One region of the Mesorhizobium sp. M0778 genome, then DNA from elsewhere that is predicted to be linked to it. Evidence: predicted binding sites of a transcription regulator. Region 1 holds the regulator's gene; each other region holds the start of a gene.
The links. The regulator PhoB, encoded in region 1, activates phosphate uptake and scavenging genes when phosphate is short. The targets are predictions, from matches to a motif close to TGTCATNNANCTGTCAT.

Region 1 (4,771 bases):
GTCGTGTCGGTCATGATGTTTCTCCCGCCGGGTTGCCGTCTGCCGCGGATGCCGGAAGCAGCCTAGAAGTTATCCGCCGGAAGCGGAAAAACAATTCTTTCTTGAAAAAACGCCGCGGCAAGCGGCCGCGGCGTTCGGACTTCTCGGAAACTCGGATCAGTTGCAGACCGGAACAGCGCCCGCCGCCACGCCCGCGCAGACCTCTTCTTTCTTGATCCAGCCGGCGTCGATGACGACGTTGAGGTTGTCCTTGGTGATGGCGACCGGGGTCAGGAACAGGGACTTTACGGTGTTGCCGCCGGGCGTGGTGAAATCCTTCACGCCGGCAATGTCGGTCATCTGCTTGCCGTCGGCCAATTGCGAGGCGATCTCGGCGGCGTTCTTGCCGAGCTCGCGCGCGTCCTTCCACACCGAGACCGTCTGTGTGCCGAGCGCGATGCGGTTCAGCGCGGCGTGGTCGCCGTCCTGGCCCGAGACCGGAACCGATCCAGCCAACCCTTGCGCCGTCAGTGCGGCGACGACGCCGCCGGCAGTGCCGTCGTTAGCGGCGACCACCGCATCGACCTTGTTGTCGTTCGCGGTCAGGAACTGTTCCATGTTCTTCTGAGCGTTGGCCGGCAGCCAGCCGTCGGTATAGGCCTCGCCGACATTCTTGATCTTGCCGCTGTCGATGGCGTCCTTCAGCACTTCCATCGAACCGGCAAAAAGGAAATCGGCATTCGGATCGGCGCCCGAGCCCTTGATGAAGACATAGTTGCCTTCCGGCTTCACCTTGAACACGTCGCGGGCCTGCATGCGGCCGATTTCCTTGTTGTCGAAGGTCAGGTAAAAGACGTCCTTGTTCTCGATCAGCCGGTCGTAGCCGACAACCGGAATACCTTCGTCCAGCGCCTTTTGCACGGCCGGCCCTATCGCCGAGGCGTCCTGCGCCAGGATGATCAGTGCGTTGGCGCCCTGCGAGATCAGGCTCTCGACGTCGGTTAGCTGCTTGCCCGGATTGGACTGTGCGTCGGCGGAGATATACTTGTCGCCGGCAGCCTCGATGGCCGCCTTCATTGCGGCTTCGTCGGTCTTCCAGCGCTCTTCCTGGAAGTTCGACCAGGAAACGCCGATGACCTTGTCCTTAGCCTGCGCCACCGACGCAAGCGCCAGCGTCATGGCGACACCCGCCAGAATGGCGGTCGTGAATTTCTTCATCATATCCTCCCTGCGCCGCGTACGGCGTGACCAATTGGCCCCAAAGGCCAGCTTAGAGGCGCTAATTTTTTCGAGCCTCGAAAAAATACTGGCCCGATCTCCCGCTGCTGTCAACATCGATTCTGATGGATTTTGATGTTGCTGCGACTTTTTTCGAGCTTCGGAATAAACGATGACAGCGCCACCTGCATCTGACACTATTTGCCTCATCCGACACTATTTGTCGGCATTACCGACGGCTTCCGGTTCATGAGCGGCCGCGGCAAACCGGGAGGAAAGCAAAACGATGTCGGTCGGAATCCGCCATGACGATTTGCGCCGGCGCAACCGGGCGATGGTGATCTCGGCCGTGCGCCGGGCCGGCCAGCCATCGCGTACGGAGATCGCCGCAACCACCGGCCTCAGCCATTCGACCATATCGGCGATCTCCTCCGACCTGATACGGGAAGGCATCCTCGCCGAGAGCAAGGCAAGCGAACCCGTTTCGTTGAAACGCGGTCGTCCGCAGGTCGGCCTCGCCCTCAATCCGGAAGCGGCGGCGGTGCTGACCGTGGTGTTGTCGCTGAATTTCCTGTCGGCCGCCATCATCGACTATGCGGGGCAGGTGGTCGCCGAGGAACAGCGCCGGCTGGACACGCTGACCATGCCGCGCGACGAACTGATCCGCGAATGCATGGCCATCGTCCGGCGCCGGCTGGACGATCCAGATCTTGACGTCCGCAGTGTCGCCCGCATCGCCCTGGCGATTCAGGGAATTACCGACTCCCCTGCACGCGCCATGCTGTGGTCGCCGATCACGCCCCAGACGGACATCGCCTTTGCCGACATGCTGGAAGATGAATTCGGCATCCCGGCCACGGTGGAGAACGACTGCAATATGATGGCGGTGGCTTTGCGCTGGCGCGATCCGGATCGCTATCGCGACGACTTCATCGCCATCCTGCTTTCGCACGGCATCGGCATGGGGCTGGTGTTGAAGGGCGAGCTGTTCACCGGCACGCATTCCTCGGGCGGCGAGTTTGGCCACATGATCCATCGTCCGGGCGGCGCGCTCTGCCGTTGCGGGCGGCGCGGCTGCATCGAGGCCTATGCCGGCAATTACGCCATCTGGCGCAACGCCACGCAGATGAGCGAAGACAGCCAACCGGTCGCCGACGTCAGCGACGCCGACATGCGCGCGCTGGCGGTTCGGGCGCGCGAGAAGGACGGGCCGGAACGCGAAGCCTACCGCAAGGCCGGCGAAGCGCTGGGTTTCGGTCTCGGCTCGCTGTTCGCGCTGATCGATCCGGCACCGGTCGCAATGGTCGGCGCCAGTGCCGCCGCCTTTGATCTGATCGAGCCGGCCTTGCGGAAGGCCATCGCCCAGACCGCCGGCGGCCAGCATACGGGCTCGATCTCCTTCGATACCGAGCCGAACGAATTGCCGCTGATCCGCGAAGGCTGTGCAATGCGGGCGTTAAGCTTCGTCGACCAGCAGATTTTCGCGCCGGGCGCGCAAATGAGGCCCGGCGTCAGAAAGAACGTAGCCTGACTGGGCGGGTCAATCTTCCCTGATCGCGTAGCCGGCACCGCGGATGGTGCGGATGACATCAGGCATGCGGCCGTTGTTGACGGCTTTGCGCAGCCGCCCGACATGCACGTCGACGGTGCGTTCGTCGATATAGATCGTCTCGCCCCAGACATTATCGAGTAACTGGCTGCGCGAGAAGACGCGGCCCGGATGCCGCATCATGAATTCGAGCAACCGGAATTCGGTCGGCCCGAGCCGGATCTCGGTCTTCTTGCGATACACCCTGTGCGATTCGCGATCGAGCACGATGTCGCCGACCTTCAGCACGCTGGACAGCACTTCCGGCTTGGCGCGGCGCAGCAGCGCCTTGACCCTGGCCATGAATTCCGGTGTCGAAAACGGTTTGACCAGATAGTCGTCGGCGCCGGTCGAAAGACCGCGTACCCGGTCGCTCTCCTCGCCGCGCGCGGTCAGCATGATGATCGGCAGCCGTTCGGTTTCGGGGCGCACCCGCAACCGGCGGCAGAGCTCGATGCCGGAAACCGCTGGTATCATCCAGTCGAGCACCAGAAGATCGGGCACATTCTCCTGCAAACGGATCTCGGCTTCGTCGCCGCGTGTCACCACCTCGACCTGGTAGCCTTCGGATTCGAGATTGTAGCGGAGCAGCACACCCAACGGCTCCTCGTCCTCCACCACCATTATGCGTGGTGCGATCATCGGCTGGGCACCCCCATCATGTCGCCGGTGCGGACATTGTCGTTTCGTCTTGCTTCGGACGATTGACCGGCAATTGCTCGCCGGTCAGCACATAATACGCATTTTCGGCGATGTTGGTGACATGGTCGCCGATCCGCTCCAGATTCTTGGCGCAGAACAGCAGATGCGTGCAAGCGGTGATGTTGCGCGGGTCTTCCATCATGTAGGTCAACAGTTCGCGGAACACCGACGTATATTTGACGTCGATGCGCTCGTCGGCGGCGCGTAGCTTGGCCAACGCGGCCGCATCGCCTGCAGCATACTCCTCGATGACGCCCTGCACCTGGATGAGCACCAGCTGCGCCATCGCATCGATGGAATGCGATAGGTCGCGCGGTGTGACGCTAAGGCCGACCGCACTCACACGCTTGGCGATATTCTTGGCAAGGTCGCCGATGCGTTCGAGATCGCCGGCCATGCGGATCGCCCCGACGACATGGCGCAGATCGTGGGCCATCGGCTGGCGCTTGGCGATCAGGGTGATGGCGCGGTCGTCCAGTTCGCGTTGACGCGCATCCATGATGGCATCGTCGGAAACGACGCGTTGCGCCAGCACGTTGTCAGAATTCAACAGGGCCTTGGTCGCCCCGCCGACCATCGAACCGGCGAGGTCGGCCATGTCGCGGATCAGCTTGCTGATCTGCTCGAGATCCTCGTCGAAAGAAGCGACTGTGTGTTCGCCCATGGTCCTGTCCTCATATGCGTGATCGGAACGGCTCAGCCGAAGCGGCCGGTGATGTAATCCTGCGTGCGCTTCTCGCGGGGCGACGTGAAGATCTTCTCGGTCCGGTCGAACTCTACCAGTTCACCCAGATACATGAAGGCGGTCTGGCGCGATACGCGCGCCGCCTGCTGCATGTTGTGGGTGACGATGACGATCGTGTAGTCGGCTTGCAATTCGTCGATCAGTTCCTCGATCTTGGCGGTCGACAGCGGGTCGAGTGCCGAAGCCGGCTCGTCGAGCAGAATGACTTCCGGCTTCACCGCCACGGTGCGGGCAATACAAAGCCGCTGCTGCTGGCCGCCTGACAGGCTCAAGCCGCTGGCGTTGAGCTTGTCCTTGACCTCGCCCCACAGCGCGGCCCGCTTCAACGCTTGTTCGACGCGGCCGTCCATTTCGGACTTGCCCAGATTCTCATAAAGCCTGACGCCGAAGGCGATGTTCTCGTAGATCGACATCGGGAACGGCGTCGGCTTCTGGAACACCATGCCGATCTTGGTCCTCAGGAGATTGAGGTCCTGCGAGCGGTCGAGAATGTTCTTGCCGTCGAGCAGCACCTGGCCCTCGGCTGTCTGCTTCGGGTA
Region 2 (4,771 bases), 140 kb from region 1:
ATGCCGGCGACGATACCAAGCCGAAGAAGTTCCTCGAGGACACCGGCGTCAAGGCGCTCGGCTATTATCGCGATGCCACCATGGCGCTGTTCAACGACGTCAAGACGCGCGGCCTGGCGCTCGGTCTGCCGGTCACCATGCTGATCGATGGGCAAGGCTGCCTGATCGCCCATATGAACGGCCCGGCCGAATGGTCGGGGCCGGATGCCAAGCGTCTGGTCGAGGCAGCGCTTCAGCCGGGATAGGCTCAGACCGTGCGCAGGCGCGGCTTGAGCACGGCGATGCTTGCGCCGCGCCGGCTGGCGGTGCGGACTGCCGGAGCCGTGACGCCCGTCAACTCGCCGAATGTCTCGATCGGAGCCGGTTTGCCGAGGTAATAGCCTTGCCCGATCTCGCAAGCCTCGGCGTCAAGGAACTGCAATTCGCCCGGCGTCTCGATGCCCTCCGCCAGGACCGGCAGGCCGAGACCGCGTCCAAGCCCCAGCACGGCGCGGACGATCGCCGCGAACTGGCCGTTCTTGTCGACCGATTTGATGAACGACCCGTCGATCTTGATCTTGTCGAAGGGAAAGGCGCTAAGGTTGGACAGCGAAGAATAGCCGGTGCCAAAATCGTCCATCGCCACATGCACGCCAAGCGCCTTGACCTGCCTCAAGGTTGCCAATGCGCGGGGCATGTCCTTCACCAGGGCCGTTTCGGTGATCTCCAGTTCGAGCCTGCCGGGTGCGAGGCCGGATCTCGACAGTGCGTCGTGCACCTTGCGGCTGAAGTTCGGATTGTGAAGCTGCACGGCGGAGACGTTGACGGCGACCATCAGCGGATTCGTCCAGCGAACAGCATCGTTACAAGCCGTCGTCAGCACCCAGTCGCCGATCTGCGCGATGGCGCCACTGTCCTCGGCCACGGGGATGAAAACGGCCGGGGAAATGTCGCCCCGCTCCGGATGCTGCCAACGGACCAGGGCTTCGAAGCCGATCATCTTGCCGCTGCGGATTTCCTTCTGCGGCTGGTAGACGAGGTGGAACTCCTTGCGGGCGATCGCCTGGCGCAGTTCATGCTCCATCACGCGCTTGTCGCGGGCCGCGGTGCCCATGGCTATCTCGAAAAAACGATAGGTGTCCCTGCCCTCGGTCTTGGCGCGATGGAGTGCCGTGTCGGCATGGCCGATCAGGCCGGCCTGATCTTCGGCATCCAGCGGAAAGAAGGCGATGCCGATGCTGGCCGAAACAGGGCCGGAGCCGACTGAAACCCTGTTTTCCTCCCGGATCGCCGCCAGCAAGTCCTCGGCTATGCGGCCTGCGGCCAGGGGGTCGGGGAGGTTCGGAGCTAAGACGGCAAACTCGTCGCCGCCGAGACGCGCGAGCATCTGTCCGTGGCGCGGAATGCCGGAAATGCAGTGCGCCAGCTTCTGCAGCATGGCGTCACCGGCGCTGTGGCCGTAGAGGTCGTTGACTTGCTTGAATCGGTCGAGGTCAAGCAGCAGGAGCGCCAGATATCCATCCTTGCTGCCACGCTCCATCGAAGCGATTTCTGCTTCGAGCCGGGAAGAAAAGCTCCGCCGATTGGCAAGCCCGGTAAGTGGATCGAAATGCGCGAGACGGAGGATCTCTTCTTCCGCCTTCTTGCGCTCACGGATGTCGCGAACGGCAAGCACCGTATGAGGCCTGCCGCAGTAGGCGATCTTCCTGGCGATCAGCTCGACAGGAATTCTCGTGCCGTCGCTGCCCCTCAATTTCGTTTCTTGTGCCTGTTCGCCGAAGCCGGATACATCGGCTGCGCTCTGTCCATCGAACAGCTCGCCGAGTTGCATCGTGTTCAGGGTGGCTGTCGCCGTGCCCGTCAGTTTCGCCATGCTGTCATTGGCGCTGACTATGCGTGTGCCATCGCAAACGATCAGCCCTTCGACCGCGGCATTGGCGAGATCGTGCATGCGATCGGCCTCGAGCCTCTGCCGGCGAAAGCGCAGGTCGATCCACAGCGCGGCGCCTGACAGCACAAGGATTACCAGGCTGGCGACCGCTGCGGCAAAGGCCTGGGAAATGGGCTCGATGGAATGTTCGGATATTTCAATCGAGGAATCCGGAATGATCGACACCGCGCCCATCGCGATGAAATGCAAGCTGCAAATCGCCAGCGTCAAAAGCGCGGAGCCACCAAGTGTTGCGAGCGCGGACGGGCGGCGCAAGACGACAAGGAGCGCCATTGCCGCGAGCGTCCCGCCGGCCAGAAGCGATATCGCGACAAGGAGCAGGTTCCATACGATCCGGCCCTCGACCTCGAACGCCGCCATGCCGATGTAGTGCATCGTCGCGATGGCACCACCGAGAATGGCGCCGCCGACGAGGAAATGGTCGATGCCGCGGCGCAAGGTGGCAACCCACATCCCAAGCGCGGTCAGGATGACGGCGGCGGCAAGCGAAAAGGCGGATAATCCCGGACTATATGCGTTTGGTATTCCCGGCGTAAACGCAGTCATGGCGATGAAATGCGTCGCCCATATGCCGAACCCGGTCGAAGTTGCGGCGATCATTAGCCAGACAAGCCGGTTTCGGTTGGTCGATCGGCCGACGTGCTTAAGGAGATTTACTGCAGAGAAGCAAGAAATGCCGCAGACGAGGGCGGCAAGTGCGACCAGTCTCAGGTCGTGCTGACTTACAATACAATTATAGACCGTCAGCATCCTGGGTTCACTCGGTCTGCCAAATAACAGGGGAGGTGTGACTGATTAGCTCTTGGAGATTTTAACGAATGGTTAACCCGCGGGCCATGAGGCGGGCCTTTTCGGGGGAAAACCGATGCGCTCCGCCGAGAAGGCGGTGATGTAGTTCCTGGCGACGCTTTCGGTAGCGAGCGCACTTTAGCCGGAAGCGATGTTCATTGACCCGCAACAAAACCGTTGTCCGATTGTCATCAGCGCCACATATTGGCTTTGCGAGAGTGCCCCTTTCGCCAATGACAAACGGGAGATGAAACATGAAGTTCTTCGGCTTCGCGGCCGGTGTTGCCGCCACCTTGACCCTGCTTTCCACCACCTCCGCCTTCGCCGTCACGCAGATCAGCTGGTGGCACGCCATGACCGGCGCCAACGCCGAGGTCGTCGCCAAGATCTCCAAGGATTTCAACGCCAGCCAGAGCGACTATGAGCTCGTTCCGGTGTTCAAGGGCACCTATCCGGAGACGCTGAATGCCGGCATCGCCGCTTTCCGCGCCGGCCAGGCGCCCGATATCCTCCAGGTGTTCGACGTCGGCACCGGCGTGATGATGGCGGCCGAGGGTGCGATCAAGCCGGCGGCCGATGTGCTGACCAGTGCCGGGATGACCTTCGACAAGAGCCAGTATCTGCCCGGCATCGTCGGCTATTATTCGAAGCCGGACGGCACCATGCTGTCGTTCCCTTACAACTCCTCGTCGCCGATCCTCTACTACAACAAGGACATTTTCCAGAAGGCAGGCCTCGACGTGAACAGCCCGCCCAAGACCTGGAACGAGGTGTGGGAAGCTGCCAGGAAGATCAAGACGAGCGGCGCCGCCCCTTGCGGCTATACCTCGACCTGGCTGACCTGGATCCATCTGGAGAATTTCGCGGCGTGGAATGACGTGCCTTGGGCCACTCAGCAGAACGGCCTGGCCGGCGGCGATGTCGAACTCAAGATCAATGCGCCAATTTTCGTCAACCACTTCCAGGCGCTCGCGGACCTGGCCAAGGACGGCACGTTCAAGTATGGCGGTCGCACCTCCGAAGCCAAGCAGATATTCCTCGCTGGCGAATGCGGCATCTTCACCGAATCGTCGGGCGGCCTCGGCGATATCGTCAAGTCCGGCATGAACTATGGCATCGGCCAGCTTCCTTACGATAGCGACGCCAAGGGCGCACCACAGAACACCACGCCGGGCGGTGCCAGCCTGTGGGTGTTCGGCAACAAGTCGGACGAGGAATATAAGGGTGTTGCCGCCTTCTTTGCCTATCTGTCCAAGACCGATGTGCAGAAATATCTGCACCAGAAGTCGGGATACCTGCCTGTGACGCTCGCCGCGTATGAGGCGACCAAGAAATCAGGCTTCTATGACAAAAACCCCGGCCGCGAGACACCCATCCTGCAGATGACGGGCAAGGCGCCGACCGACAACTCGAAGGGCGTGCGCCTGCCGAATCTGCCGCAGGTGCGTGATATCCAGAATGAGGAGTTGGAGAAGATGCTGGCCGGCCAGCAAACCGCTCAGCAGGCGCTCGACAATGCGGTCACACGCGGCAACGCCGCGATCAAGGAAGCGCTGGAGAACTGACGAGATTATCTCGGTTAAAGCGCGTCGCGTTTGAATGGCCACATGCGACGCGCTTTAAGCTCTTGTTCTTATGCATGTCGTTATCCCAAAACCGCTGCGCACTTTTGGGCGACATGCGTTAGTCGGTTGAAATATCGCCCACGCGAGCTCGCGTTGGCGACACCTGGATAGCGAGGGAAATCAGCCTGTCTCCACGCGTCGTATTTCCCAACAAGATCCTGCCGTACCTGCTGGTGGCGCCACAACTCGCCATCACCCTGGTTTTCTTCTACTGGCCGGCCGGTCAGGCGCTTTACCAGTCGATGCTCAGGCAAGACCCGTTCGGGCTGAAGAGCAGGTTCGTCTGGTTTGCCAATTTCCGGAAGGTGCTGGCCGATCCGGCCTACCTCAACTCGATCAAGGTCACGGTGGTGTTCTCGCTTGCGACCGCGATCGTTGCCATGGTTGTGGCCCTGCTGCTCGCGGTCATGGCCGAGAAGGCCGTGCG
Region 3 (4,771 bases), on a different contig from region 1:
GTAAGCACGCTGATGCGGCTGGCCGAGACGCCAAGCTCGCCGGCGACGAAGTCGCGCAATTCGGACGGCATCAGCCTGTCGAACTCGATCCGGATGACCGAGCCGCGGCGGCGACGCTTCAGCGCCGTCTCGAACAGCCGCACCAGATCTTCGGATTCTTCCTCGACCTCGATATCGCTGTCGCGGATGATGCGGAACGTGCCGGAGCCCTTGACCTCATAGCCGGGGAACAGCTTGCCGATGTAGAGACTGACCGCCTCTTCGAGCGGAACGAAGCGGACGTGATGCTTGCGATCCGGCAAGCGGATGAAGCGCCTCAGCGCTACCGGCAGGCGCAAAAGCGCGCTCATTTCCTCGCCGTTCTTGCGGTGGCGCAATTGCAGCGCCATCGAGAAACCGAGATTGGGAATGAACGGAAACGGATGCGCTGGGTCGATCGACAGCGGCGTCAGGACCGGAAACACCTGCTCCTGGAAATGGTCCTCGAGCCAGGTCTTCTCGTCCTTGGTCAGCGCATCGCGGGTGATGCTCTCGATGCCTTCCTTGTTGAGCTGCAGCATCAGCGCCGAAAGGCTGTTCTGCTGGTCCTCCTGCAGGCGCTCGACCTCGCGCAGCAATTGTTCGAGCTGCTGCTCGGGGGTGCGCCCGTCCGGGCTCTTCAGCACGATACCCTCGCGCACCTGGCCGGCAAGACCGGCGACGCGGACCATGAAGAACTCGTCGAGATTGGCCGCCGATATCGACAGGAAGCGAACGCGCTCGAGCAGCGGATGATTGGCGTTCAGCGATTCCTCGAGCACGCGCCGGTTGAATTGCAGCCAGGAAAACTCGCGGTTGACGAAGCGGTCAGGATTGCCGCCTTCGCGGCTCGCAGCCTCGATGGTGATGAATTCGCTTTGCACCGGCTTCAGTTCGTTCATGGTTCCTGCTCTTCCTACACCAGCCGTCGGCGCCAGCCTTAACCGGCTTAACTTATCCTCTGACAGGCTTTTGCGACAGTTTCATTTCATCGATCTTGCAAAGAGACGGGTTATGATCCAGATCCAATCGACAAGATCAGGAGACGACGATGGCAGGCGGTTCCATTCCCCATTTCCAGAACGATGCGGGCTATCCGGCAATCGACATCGGCGTCAAGGAATTCATGTGCACCGGCGCCAATCCGCCTTTCGACCATCCGCATGTATTTCTCGACATGGGCGACGACAATGAAAAGGTCTGCCCCTACTGCTCGACGCTCTATCGCTATTCGCCGAAGCTGAAGGCATTGGAAACGGTGCCGCCGGGCTGCCTTTATATCGACCAGGCCGCCTGATTCTTCCGCGACAAGCCTGATGCGAGAAACGCAGTCCCGGCATGTGGTCATCGCCGGGGCGGGCGTCGCCGGGCTGACCGCGGCACTGGCCTTCGCCGAGCGCGGCCATCGGATAAAACTGTTCGAACAGGCGCAGCACCTCGAGGCTGCCGGAGCCGGCATCCAGCTGTCGCCCAACGCGACACGCATTCTTCGACAACTCGGCGTACTCGATCGGCTGCTGCCGACGGCGGTGCGGCCGGAGGCGGTCGTGCTCAAGGATGCCGCCACGCTGGGCGAGCTGGCGCGCGTACCGCTTGGCCAGGCCGCCGAAACGCGCTGGGGAGCGCCCTATCTCGTTGCCCACCGCGGCGATCTGCAGTCAGCGCTGATGGCGCGGACAGCCGAGCGACCCGAGTTCGAGCTTGTCACCGGCGCGCGCGTCGGCAGCGTAGCATCCGGACCGAATGGCATCACCGCAACAGTCGAGATTGCCGGCACGACCATCGAAACCGAGGCATCGTTGCTGGTGGGAGCCGACGGCGTCTGGTCGTCGGTGCGAGAAAAGCTGGCCCGCACGGAGGCCGACTTTGTCAGAAGCCGATTCTCGGGCGAGCTTGCCTGGCGAGCCACGGTGGCCGCGGACAGCCTCGCCGGACAGGCCTTCGGCATGATCGGTGCGCCCGATTGCGTTACTGCATTCCTCTATCCCGACTTCCATATGGTCGCCTATCCGGTCAGCCGTGGCACTGCCTTTAATCTCGCCGCCTTCACCAGGGGTGAGCGAATCGCCGAGGGCTGGTCGGGGCATGCCGACCCCGCCAGCCTCGTCAGTGCCATGCGCGGTACCGCGCCGGCGCTGGTCCGTCTGGCGAGCGAGGCGGCGCCGTGGACGGCATGGCCGATCCACACCGTCGAGCAGCGGCGGTGGACGACACCGGAAGGCGTCGCGCTGATCGGCGATGCGGCGCATGCGATGACGCCCTTTGCCGCACAGGGCGCGGCGATGGCGATCGAGGACGCGGCGACGCTTGCCGGCTTCGTTGCCACCTCGCCTGCCGATCTCAGCGGCGCGCTTGCCGCTTGGGAACAGGCGCGGCGGCCGCGCGTCGCCCAGGTCGCCCGCCGCGGCGCGGTCAACCGCCTCGCCTGGCACGCGGCCGGGCCGGTGGCGATGGCCCGCAACCTGTTCCTGGCGATGCGCTCACCCGAAAAGCTCGCCGCCGATCTTGATTGGCTTTATGGCTAGCGGGCGCGCGAGTCTGGGGATCGGCGATAAAAAGCTCGATAGGCCGGCGGGACAGCGCCCCCCTCTGTCCTGCCGGACATCTCCCCCACAAGGAGGGAGATTGGCAGTTTCGGCGCCTTGCTAGGTCCTGCAAGGTTAGAGATTGGCGAAAGGAGGGCTCGAAGGATCGCGGCGTTGATCAGCCGGAACCCTCTTCAATTGTGAAGCCGCATCGACAGGCCGAGCGAGGCTGGCAGCGGGTTCCACCAGCCGGTGCGCAGCCCGGCCGTGCGCAGTGCCGCCGCCGTCCAGGTGTTGCAGCCGATCAGCGCGTTGAAATGGCCATTGGCTTCGAAGAAACGATCGAAGCGGGAATAGGCCGCATTCTCGATCGGAATGGCCCCGTTCGGCCCCCGCTGGAAGCTTGCCGCAATGTAATCGAGCAGCGCTGCAAAGCGTTCGTCGCCGATGTCGAAGCCGGCGACGTCGGGATGCGGCTCGGCGATGTCGCCGGAAATGTCGACATGCATCACCGAGGCATCGACGGTCAGCGCCTTCATCACCGGCATCGGCTTCAGCTCCGACCAGGTCGGCGTCTCCAGATAGAAGGCGCGGCCGCCCCAGCCGAAGACGATGTAGCGGACCTCCGCCATGTCGGCAGGAATGCCGGCATCGACCAGGAAATGGAAGCGCCGGCGCATATCGTCGTCGACCGGAATGGCGATGTCGGTGTGGATCGGATTTTGCAGCACCAAGATGCGGTGGCTTGCGCCGATCGGATCGGCAACTGCCGCCGGCCAGAGCGGGCGCGGCAGCAGCGTGCCCAGCGCTGCGGCAAGCACTGTTGCAACGACCAGCAGGCCAAGAAAACGGGCAAGCTTCTTCATGGGAAAGGCTTAGAGCAAGCCATGCTCAAGGTGAAGCGTCTCTGGAGTTGCACGGCTGACAAAGCGCTTGACGCGTATCCTCCCCGGGAGGATATGCTCAAGCATGTCAGATCACCTCCACGCCTCGCATCCTTCCATCATAAAGCGCCTGAAGCGCGCGCAAGGTCACCTTGCGGCTGTGCTGGCCATGATCGAGGCGCATCGCCCTTGCGTTGATCTGGCGCAGCAGCTTCATGCCGTCGAAAGGGCCATCAGCAGCGCCAAGCGCGAGCTGATCAACGATCACATCGAGCATTGCCTCACGGACAGCGTGGAAACCGGCGGCAACTCGCTGGCGGAACTCAAGCAGCTGGCGAAGTATCTATGAATGCCATCGTAGCCCGCATTCTGGACTGGCTCGGGTTCGGCTCGCACGCCGCACATCATCACGGCGATCACGGTTCGCACGGTCACACCCACGGCGTCATCGATGCGACAATTGCTACCACCGACCGGGGCATCTGGGCAATCAAATGGTCGTTCGTAATCCTGGCCATCACCGCGGCGTTGCAGATGGTCGTGGTTGTGCTGTCGGGGAGCGTGGCATTGCTGGCCGACACGATCCATAACATCGGCGATGCGACAACGGCGATCCCGCTATGGATTGCGTTCGTGCTGGCGCGGCGCAAGCCGTCGCGGACCTTTACCTATGGCTTGGGCCGGGTCGAGGATCTGGCCGGCATCATCATCGTGCTCATCATCCTGTTCAGCGCTGTTGTCGCCGCCTACCAAGCCATCGACAGGCTGATCAATCCACAAGTAGTGACACACCTCGGCTGGCTGACGGCGGCGGGCATTGTCGGCTTCCTCGGCAACGAGGCGGTTGCCGTGTTCCGTATCCGCGTCGGCCGCGAAATCAACAGCGCGGCACTCATTGCCGACGGCTACCACGCCCGCACCGACGGACTTACCAGCCTTGCCGTGGTCATCGGAGCCATCGGCGTCTGGCTCGGCTTTTCCTTGGCCGACCCGATCGTCGGCCTGCTGATCACGATTGCGATCTTCGGTATCGTGTGGCAATCGGCCCGTTCGGTGCTGACCCGCATGCTGGACGGAATCGAACCCGGTGTGATGGATGAAATCCGACATGCCGCCGAGCATGTTGCGGGCGCGCATATTGTCGATGCTAAGGCGCGCTGGGTCGGTCATAGATTGCACGCCGACATCGCAATTGCCGCGGACGAAACCTTACCGCTGTCGGCGGCGAACAAGATCGCGGCAGCGCTGAAAGACGAACTGTCCCAGCATATGCCAGCCCTGGCTGAGGCGAATGTCCGGTTTTCAACGGAACGTGGAGAGAACGACCATCCGCACCCTCACGAG
Region 4 (4,771 bases), on a different contig from region 1:
TCTATTCGATCAACATGCTGCCCGGCATCTGGCGCACGGTGACGCTGTTCAACCCGGTGGTCTACCTGGTTAGCGGCTTCCGCTGGAGCTTCTACGGCAAATCCGACGTTTCGGTCGGCGTCAGCCTCGGCATGACGGTGGTTCTTCCTGCTTGTCTGCATAGCGATCGTCGCCTGGATCTTCAGAACCGGCTACCGGCTGCGCAACTGATCGATTGGCCTTGCCAAGCAAAGCAGCCTTATCGATCAACGGAAACAGCACTGAGTGCAGCCCCTGCAACGATAGCCCCTTGACCTTCATGTTTTGTTATATATCATGTTATGATTTATCGCGAGGCGGATTGGCCTATGGAAGACGTCATACGATCGCTTGGCTTCCTGTGCCTGGGCAGCAGGATGAAGCGTATAGGCGAGCAACTGCAAGCGGAGGCGCAGCGCCTTCTCGACCGGCTGGATGTTCCGGTTCAGGCGAGCCAGTACCCACTGCTGGCCGCGCTCGACAGGCTAGGCCCCCTGCCTGTCGGGGAACTGGCGCAATCCCTTGGCATCGCGCAGCCAGGCGTAACGCGAAGCGTCTCGCTTCTCGCCGAGTTGGGATTGCTCGAGGTCAGTCCGTCGATCGATGACCAGCGGCGCAGGATCGTCTCCCTCACCAGGGACGGCCGGCGGCTGGTCGATGTCGCAAAGCGCGAGGTCTGGCCGCGCATCGAGAACGCCGTCGCGGATCTGTGCGCGGATCTTTCGGGGCCGCTTCTCGATCAGTTGGCCGCCATCGAGGACGGCCTCGCCGCGGCTCCTCTCGACCGTCGTGCACCAAAACCGAGAGATGCCGTGCAATGAAACACCTGCTTGACCGCCCGATCTGGAGCGCGCTTCAGACGCGACATCAGGCCTTCGCGCAAGGTGGCAACCTCGCCAGGCGACATCGGCCGTCGATTGTTCCTTTCGCCGCCACTGGCGCGGACGACGCGGAAAGCCTGCGGGCGCTCGAAAAGCTTGTCTCCCCGGGCGAGAGTGTGATCCTGCTTCAAGCGGACGCCATTGCTCTGCCCACGGGGCTTTCCGCGACTTCGACCGCGGCCGGGGTTCAGATGATTGCCGAGCAGCCATTGCAGATCGTGTCCGACGGGCGCGTGCAACGTCTGACGCGAGACGACGCCGCTGAGATGCTGGCTCTGGCGTTGGTCACCAAGCCTGGCCCATTCACGCTCGAAGCCTTGAGCCTGGGCGATTTTTGGGGTGTGAAAATCGAGGGCAGACTTGCAGCAATGGCCGGCGAGCGCATGAAGCAACCTGGCTATACCGAACTCAGCGGAGTGTGCTCACATCCGAAATTTCGCGGCGGTGGCCTGGGCAAGCTGTTGTCCATATTCGTGGCAAACCGGATAGTGGCGCGCGACGAAATTCCCTATCTCCACGCTTATGCCAGCAACGCCACGGCCATTAGACTTTACGAGTCCATTGGCTTCAGGTTGCGAAGCACAATGAATGTGGCCGTGGTTCAGCGCACCGAATGATTCGTCGGCGCATAATGCGTAGCATGGATGCATCCCGCATCGGGAAAGGAAGGATTTCGTATCGCCGAAATCCTTCCTTGAGACTGCAAGACCTTGCTGCGTGTCAGACCGCGATCTTGCCACCACCTTGCCTGGTGATGGCAACGACCGCCGGCCGCACCGGCATGTCCGGCTTGAAGTCGGGCCAGCGGGTCGACAAATCCTCATAGTAGGACGGACGGCCGAAAGCCTCCCAGTCCTCGCCACCGTCGCCTGGATGCTGGACGGCAACGAAAGCGGTCTGGTCGTCCGGCGCAAACAGGGGACCACACATTTCGGCGCCGATCGGCACGCGGAAGAACAGTTTTGAGGTCGCCCGCGCCGGCCCTTCCGTATCGACCGCCCACAGACCGTCGGTGCGGCCAGTGGCCTTCGGACCCTGACCGTCGGTGGCGACCCAGAGGCGGCCGGTCGAATCAACCGCGCAATTGTCCGGCATGCCGAACCAGCCATTGGCCGTGGTTGCGGTCGAGAAGGTGGCGCCGACTGCCGCAACCGAGGGATCACCGCATTTCAAGAGCACCTCCCACTTGCCCTTGGTGGCGGCAAAATCGCCGCCGTCCTCGACGATCTCGATGATGTGGCCAAAGGCATTTTCGGCACGCGGGTTGGCGGCGTCGACCTGATCGGCCTTGCGCTTCGAATTGTTGGTCAGCATGACATAGACCTTGCCGTTGGCGGCATTGGGCTGGATGTCTTCAGGGCGGTCCATCTTGGTGGCGCCGAGCAGGTCGGCGGCGCGGCGCGTCTCGATCAGCACGTCGGCCTGGCTGGCAAAGCCGTTCTCCGCCGTCAGCGGCCCTTGGCCGAAGACGATCGGCAGCCATTCGACCGAACCGTCGTCGGCAAACTTGGCGACATGCAAGGTGCCGTCGTCGAGCAAATCCATATTGGCGGCGCGGTCGTCCGGATTGAACTTGCCTGTGGTGACGAACTTATAGACATAGTCGAAGCGCTCGTCGTCGCCGAGGTAGAAGACGACACGGCCATCCTTGGCGACGATCGATTCGGCGCCCTCATGCTTGAAGCGGCCCATTGCGGTGCGCTTCTTCGGCACCGAAGTCGGATCCTGGACGTCGACCTCGACGATCCAGCCAAAGCGGTTCGGCTCGTTCGGCTCCTTGCCGATGTCGAAACGGTCGTAATGCGCTGCCCATTCATAAGCACCTTCGGGAATGCCGAGGCGCTTGTAATTGGCGGCTTCCTTGTGGCCTTGCGGCAGCTCGCCCGAGAAATAGCCGTGGATGTTCTCCTCGGCCATGACATAGGTGCCCCACGGCGTGACGCCGCCGGCGCAGTTGTTGACGGTGCCGACAACTTTCGTGCCGCTCGGGTCGGCGCTGGTCTTGACTCGGTCATGGCCGGCGACGGGGCCGGACAGCGCGATCTCGGTGTTGGAGGTGATGCGGCGGTTGAGCTTGCCGTCGCGAACGACCTGCCATTTGCCGGCTTCCTTGCGGATCTCGACAATGGTGCCGCCATGCGCGGCCATCTCGACGTCGACTTGTTCCTTGCTGAGAGGCGCCTGCTTGGCTTTGCCATCGACGATGGTGACGAGGCCCGGAAACATCAGGTGCGGATTGGTGTATTCGTGGTTGACGACCAGCAGGCCGTGCTCGGCCGAGCCGTCGATCGGGATATAACCGACATAGTCATTGTTGTAGCCGAATTGTCTGGCCTGGGCTTCCGCCGACTGTTTTGTCGGATCGAATTCCGGCGAATCGGCGAACAGCGGATCGCCCCAGCGCAGCAGCACGTCGGCGTCATAGCCGGGTGCGACGTGATGCTTGTCGTCGATGCCGGCCTCGATCTCGTCGAAAGCGAAGGCGGAGCCTTCGGCGGCGCGGGCGTTGTCGGCGGTGATCAGCGCCAGCGGGCTGACGGTAGCGGCTATGGCCGAGACGGCAAGCGAGCCCTTGAGGAAGCCGCGGCGCGAGAACCGCGCGGCGATGATCTCACCCATGGTGCGGTTGTCGCTGGGATTGGCTCCTGGCCCATCGTTTTCCTCGAGCAGGCTGGTGCGGAAATGAGCGTCAGGGGTGCGATGTTCGGTCATAGGGCCTGCCTCTGGCTGGATGGATTGCTGGAGCGTTTTGCCTGGCCAATCCGGTATCGCCGGCAGGTCACAGTTTGATGACATGCCGGCTAATTGCCACCTGCGATTTCGTGCCCAACATCAGCCCCGCTTGACCGCGACCGGCGCTTCGGAAACAAGAGCTGCGGCAGCCGCGCAAGGATCGCATCGGGAGGAGCAAAAAGTGAGTTTCTGGGGACTTGGGCAGCTCTGCATTTCGACAGTGATCTTCCTGCTTGCGGCGACGGCGGCGAAGCAATGGGGACTGGCGCCGAGCTTTGGCAAGATCGTGCTGACGTTGGCGCTCTATTCGCTCGGCAATCTGATCATGCTGAGGCTGATCCGTGAATTCGGCATGTCGGTGTCGTTCAGCCTGTCAGCGGTGATCCAGCTGGTGTCGGTGAATGTGGTGGCGCTGGTCTTCTTCGGCGAGCGCGTCAATGCCTTGCAGGCGACCGGCATCGTGCTTGCCATCGCAGCTGTGGCGCTGATCACGCTCGGACCCTATCTGCAAAGGCTGTAACTGCGATCGGGCCGATGAAGAAGACCGCAAGCAGACTGCGCAACTGGCTGGAGTTCCCGGTTCTGCTGGCCGGGCTGATCATTGCCGGCGGGCTGTGGGGGTTCGAGGAGCTAATGGAGATGGCGCGGGCCACTACGCCGCATGCCTTCGATACCGAAATCCTGCTTGCCTTCCGCAAGGCCGGCCAACCCGACAATCCGATCGGACCGGCGTGGCTGGAAGGAGCGATGCGCGACATCACCAGCCTCGGCAGCGCCAGCGTGTTGGTGCTGATCACGGCAGCAATGATCGTCTATCTGCTCCTCATCCGCAGGCCAGGCGCGGCGCTTCTCATGTTCATCGCGGTAGCGGGCGGCCAGGTCCTGTCAAGCGTGCTCAAGTTCGATATAGATCGGCCGCGCCCCGATCTGGTCTCGCATCTCGCCGATGTGGCATCACTTTCGTTTCCGAGCGGCCACGCCATGCTGTCGGCGGTGACATATTTGACGCTGGGCAGCATGGCGGCGCGGTTTTTGCCCGGGCGGACAACGAAGATCTATGTGCTCGGTCTGGCGGTGCTGACGACGGTGGTGGTCGGCATCAGCCGCATCTATCTCGGCGTCCACTGGCCCTCCGACGT

Region 2: the regulator PhoB is predicted to act here: its motif matches at 2,895-2,911, upstream of ugpB (sn-glycerol-3-phosphate ABC transporter substrate-binding protein UgpB).
Region 3: the regulator PhoB is predicted to act here: its motif matches at 993-1,009, upstream of NKI22_RS22220 (RNA degradosome polyphosphate kinase).
Region 4: the regulator PhoB is predicted to act here: its motif matches at 3,678-3,694, upstream of NKI22_RS25505 (PhoX family protein).

Annotation. Positions count from the first base shown of each region.
Region 1 covers NZ_JAMYPA010000001.1:533,605-538,375, reverse strand. The annotation lists partial or broken gene NKI22_RS02765 (sugar ABC transporter permease) at 1-14, opposite strand, end outside; gene xylF (D-xylose ABC transporter substrate-binding protein) at 157-1,197, opposite strand; gene NKI22_RS02755 (ROK family protein) at 1,484-2,728, shown strand; gene phoB (phosphate regulon transcriptional regulator PhoB) at 2,738-3,427, opposite strand; gene phoU (phosphate signaling complex protein PhoU) at 3,444-4,151, opposite strand; gene pstB (phosphate ABC transporter ATP-binding protein PstB) at 4,184-4,771, opposite strand, start outside.
Region 2 covers NZ_JAMYPA010000001.1:676,488-681,258, forward strand. The annotation lists gene tlpA (thiol:disulfide interchange protein TlpA) at 1-245, shown strand, start outside; gene NKI22_RS03510 (bifunctional diguanylate cyclase/phosphodiesterase) at 248-2,680, opposite strand; gene ugpB (sn-glycerol-3-phosphate ABC transporter substrate-binding protein UgpB) at 2,974-4,284, shown strand; gene ugpA (sn-glycerol-3-phosphate ABC transporter permease UgpA) at 4,470-4,771, shown strand, end outside.
Region 3 covers NZ_JAMYPA010000017.1:85,436-90,206, forward strand. The annotation lists gene NKI22_RS22220 (RNA degradosome polyphosphate kinase) at 1-920, opposite strand, end outside; gene NKI22_RS22225 (zinc-finger domain-containing protein) at 1,070-1,315, shown strand; gene NKI22_RS22230 (FAD-dependent monooxygenase) at 1,335-2,543, shown strand; gene NKI22_RS22235 (TIGR02117 family protein) at 2,738-3,409, opposite strand; gene NKI22_RS22240 (metal-sensing transcriptional repressor) at 3,513-3,776, shown strand; gene NKI22_RS22245 (cation diffusion facilitator family transporter) at 3,773-4,771, shown strand, end outside.
Region 4 covers NZ_JAMYPA010000023.1:14,812-19,582, forward strand. The annotation lists partial or broken gene NKI22_RS25490 (ABC transporter permease) at 1-210, shown strand, start outside; gene NKI22_RS25495 (MarR family winged helix-turn-helix transcriptional regulator) at 348-839, shown strand; gene NKI22_RS25500 (GNAT family N-acetyltransferase) at 836-1,516, shown strand; gene NKI22_RS25505 (PhoX family protein) at 1,620-3,611, opposite strand; gene NKI22_RS25510 (hypothetical protein) at 3,814-4,152, shown strand; gene NKI22_RS25515 (phosphatase PAP2 family protein) at 4,167-4,771, shown strand, end outside.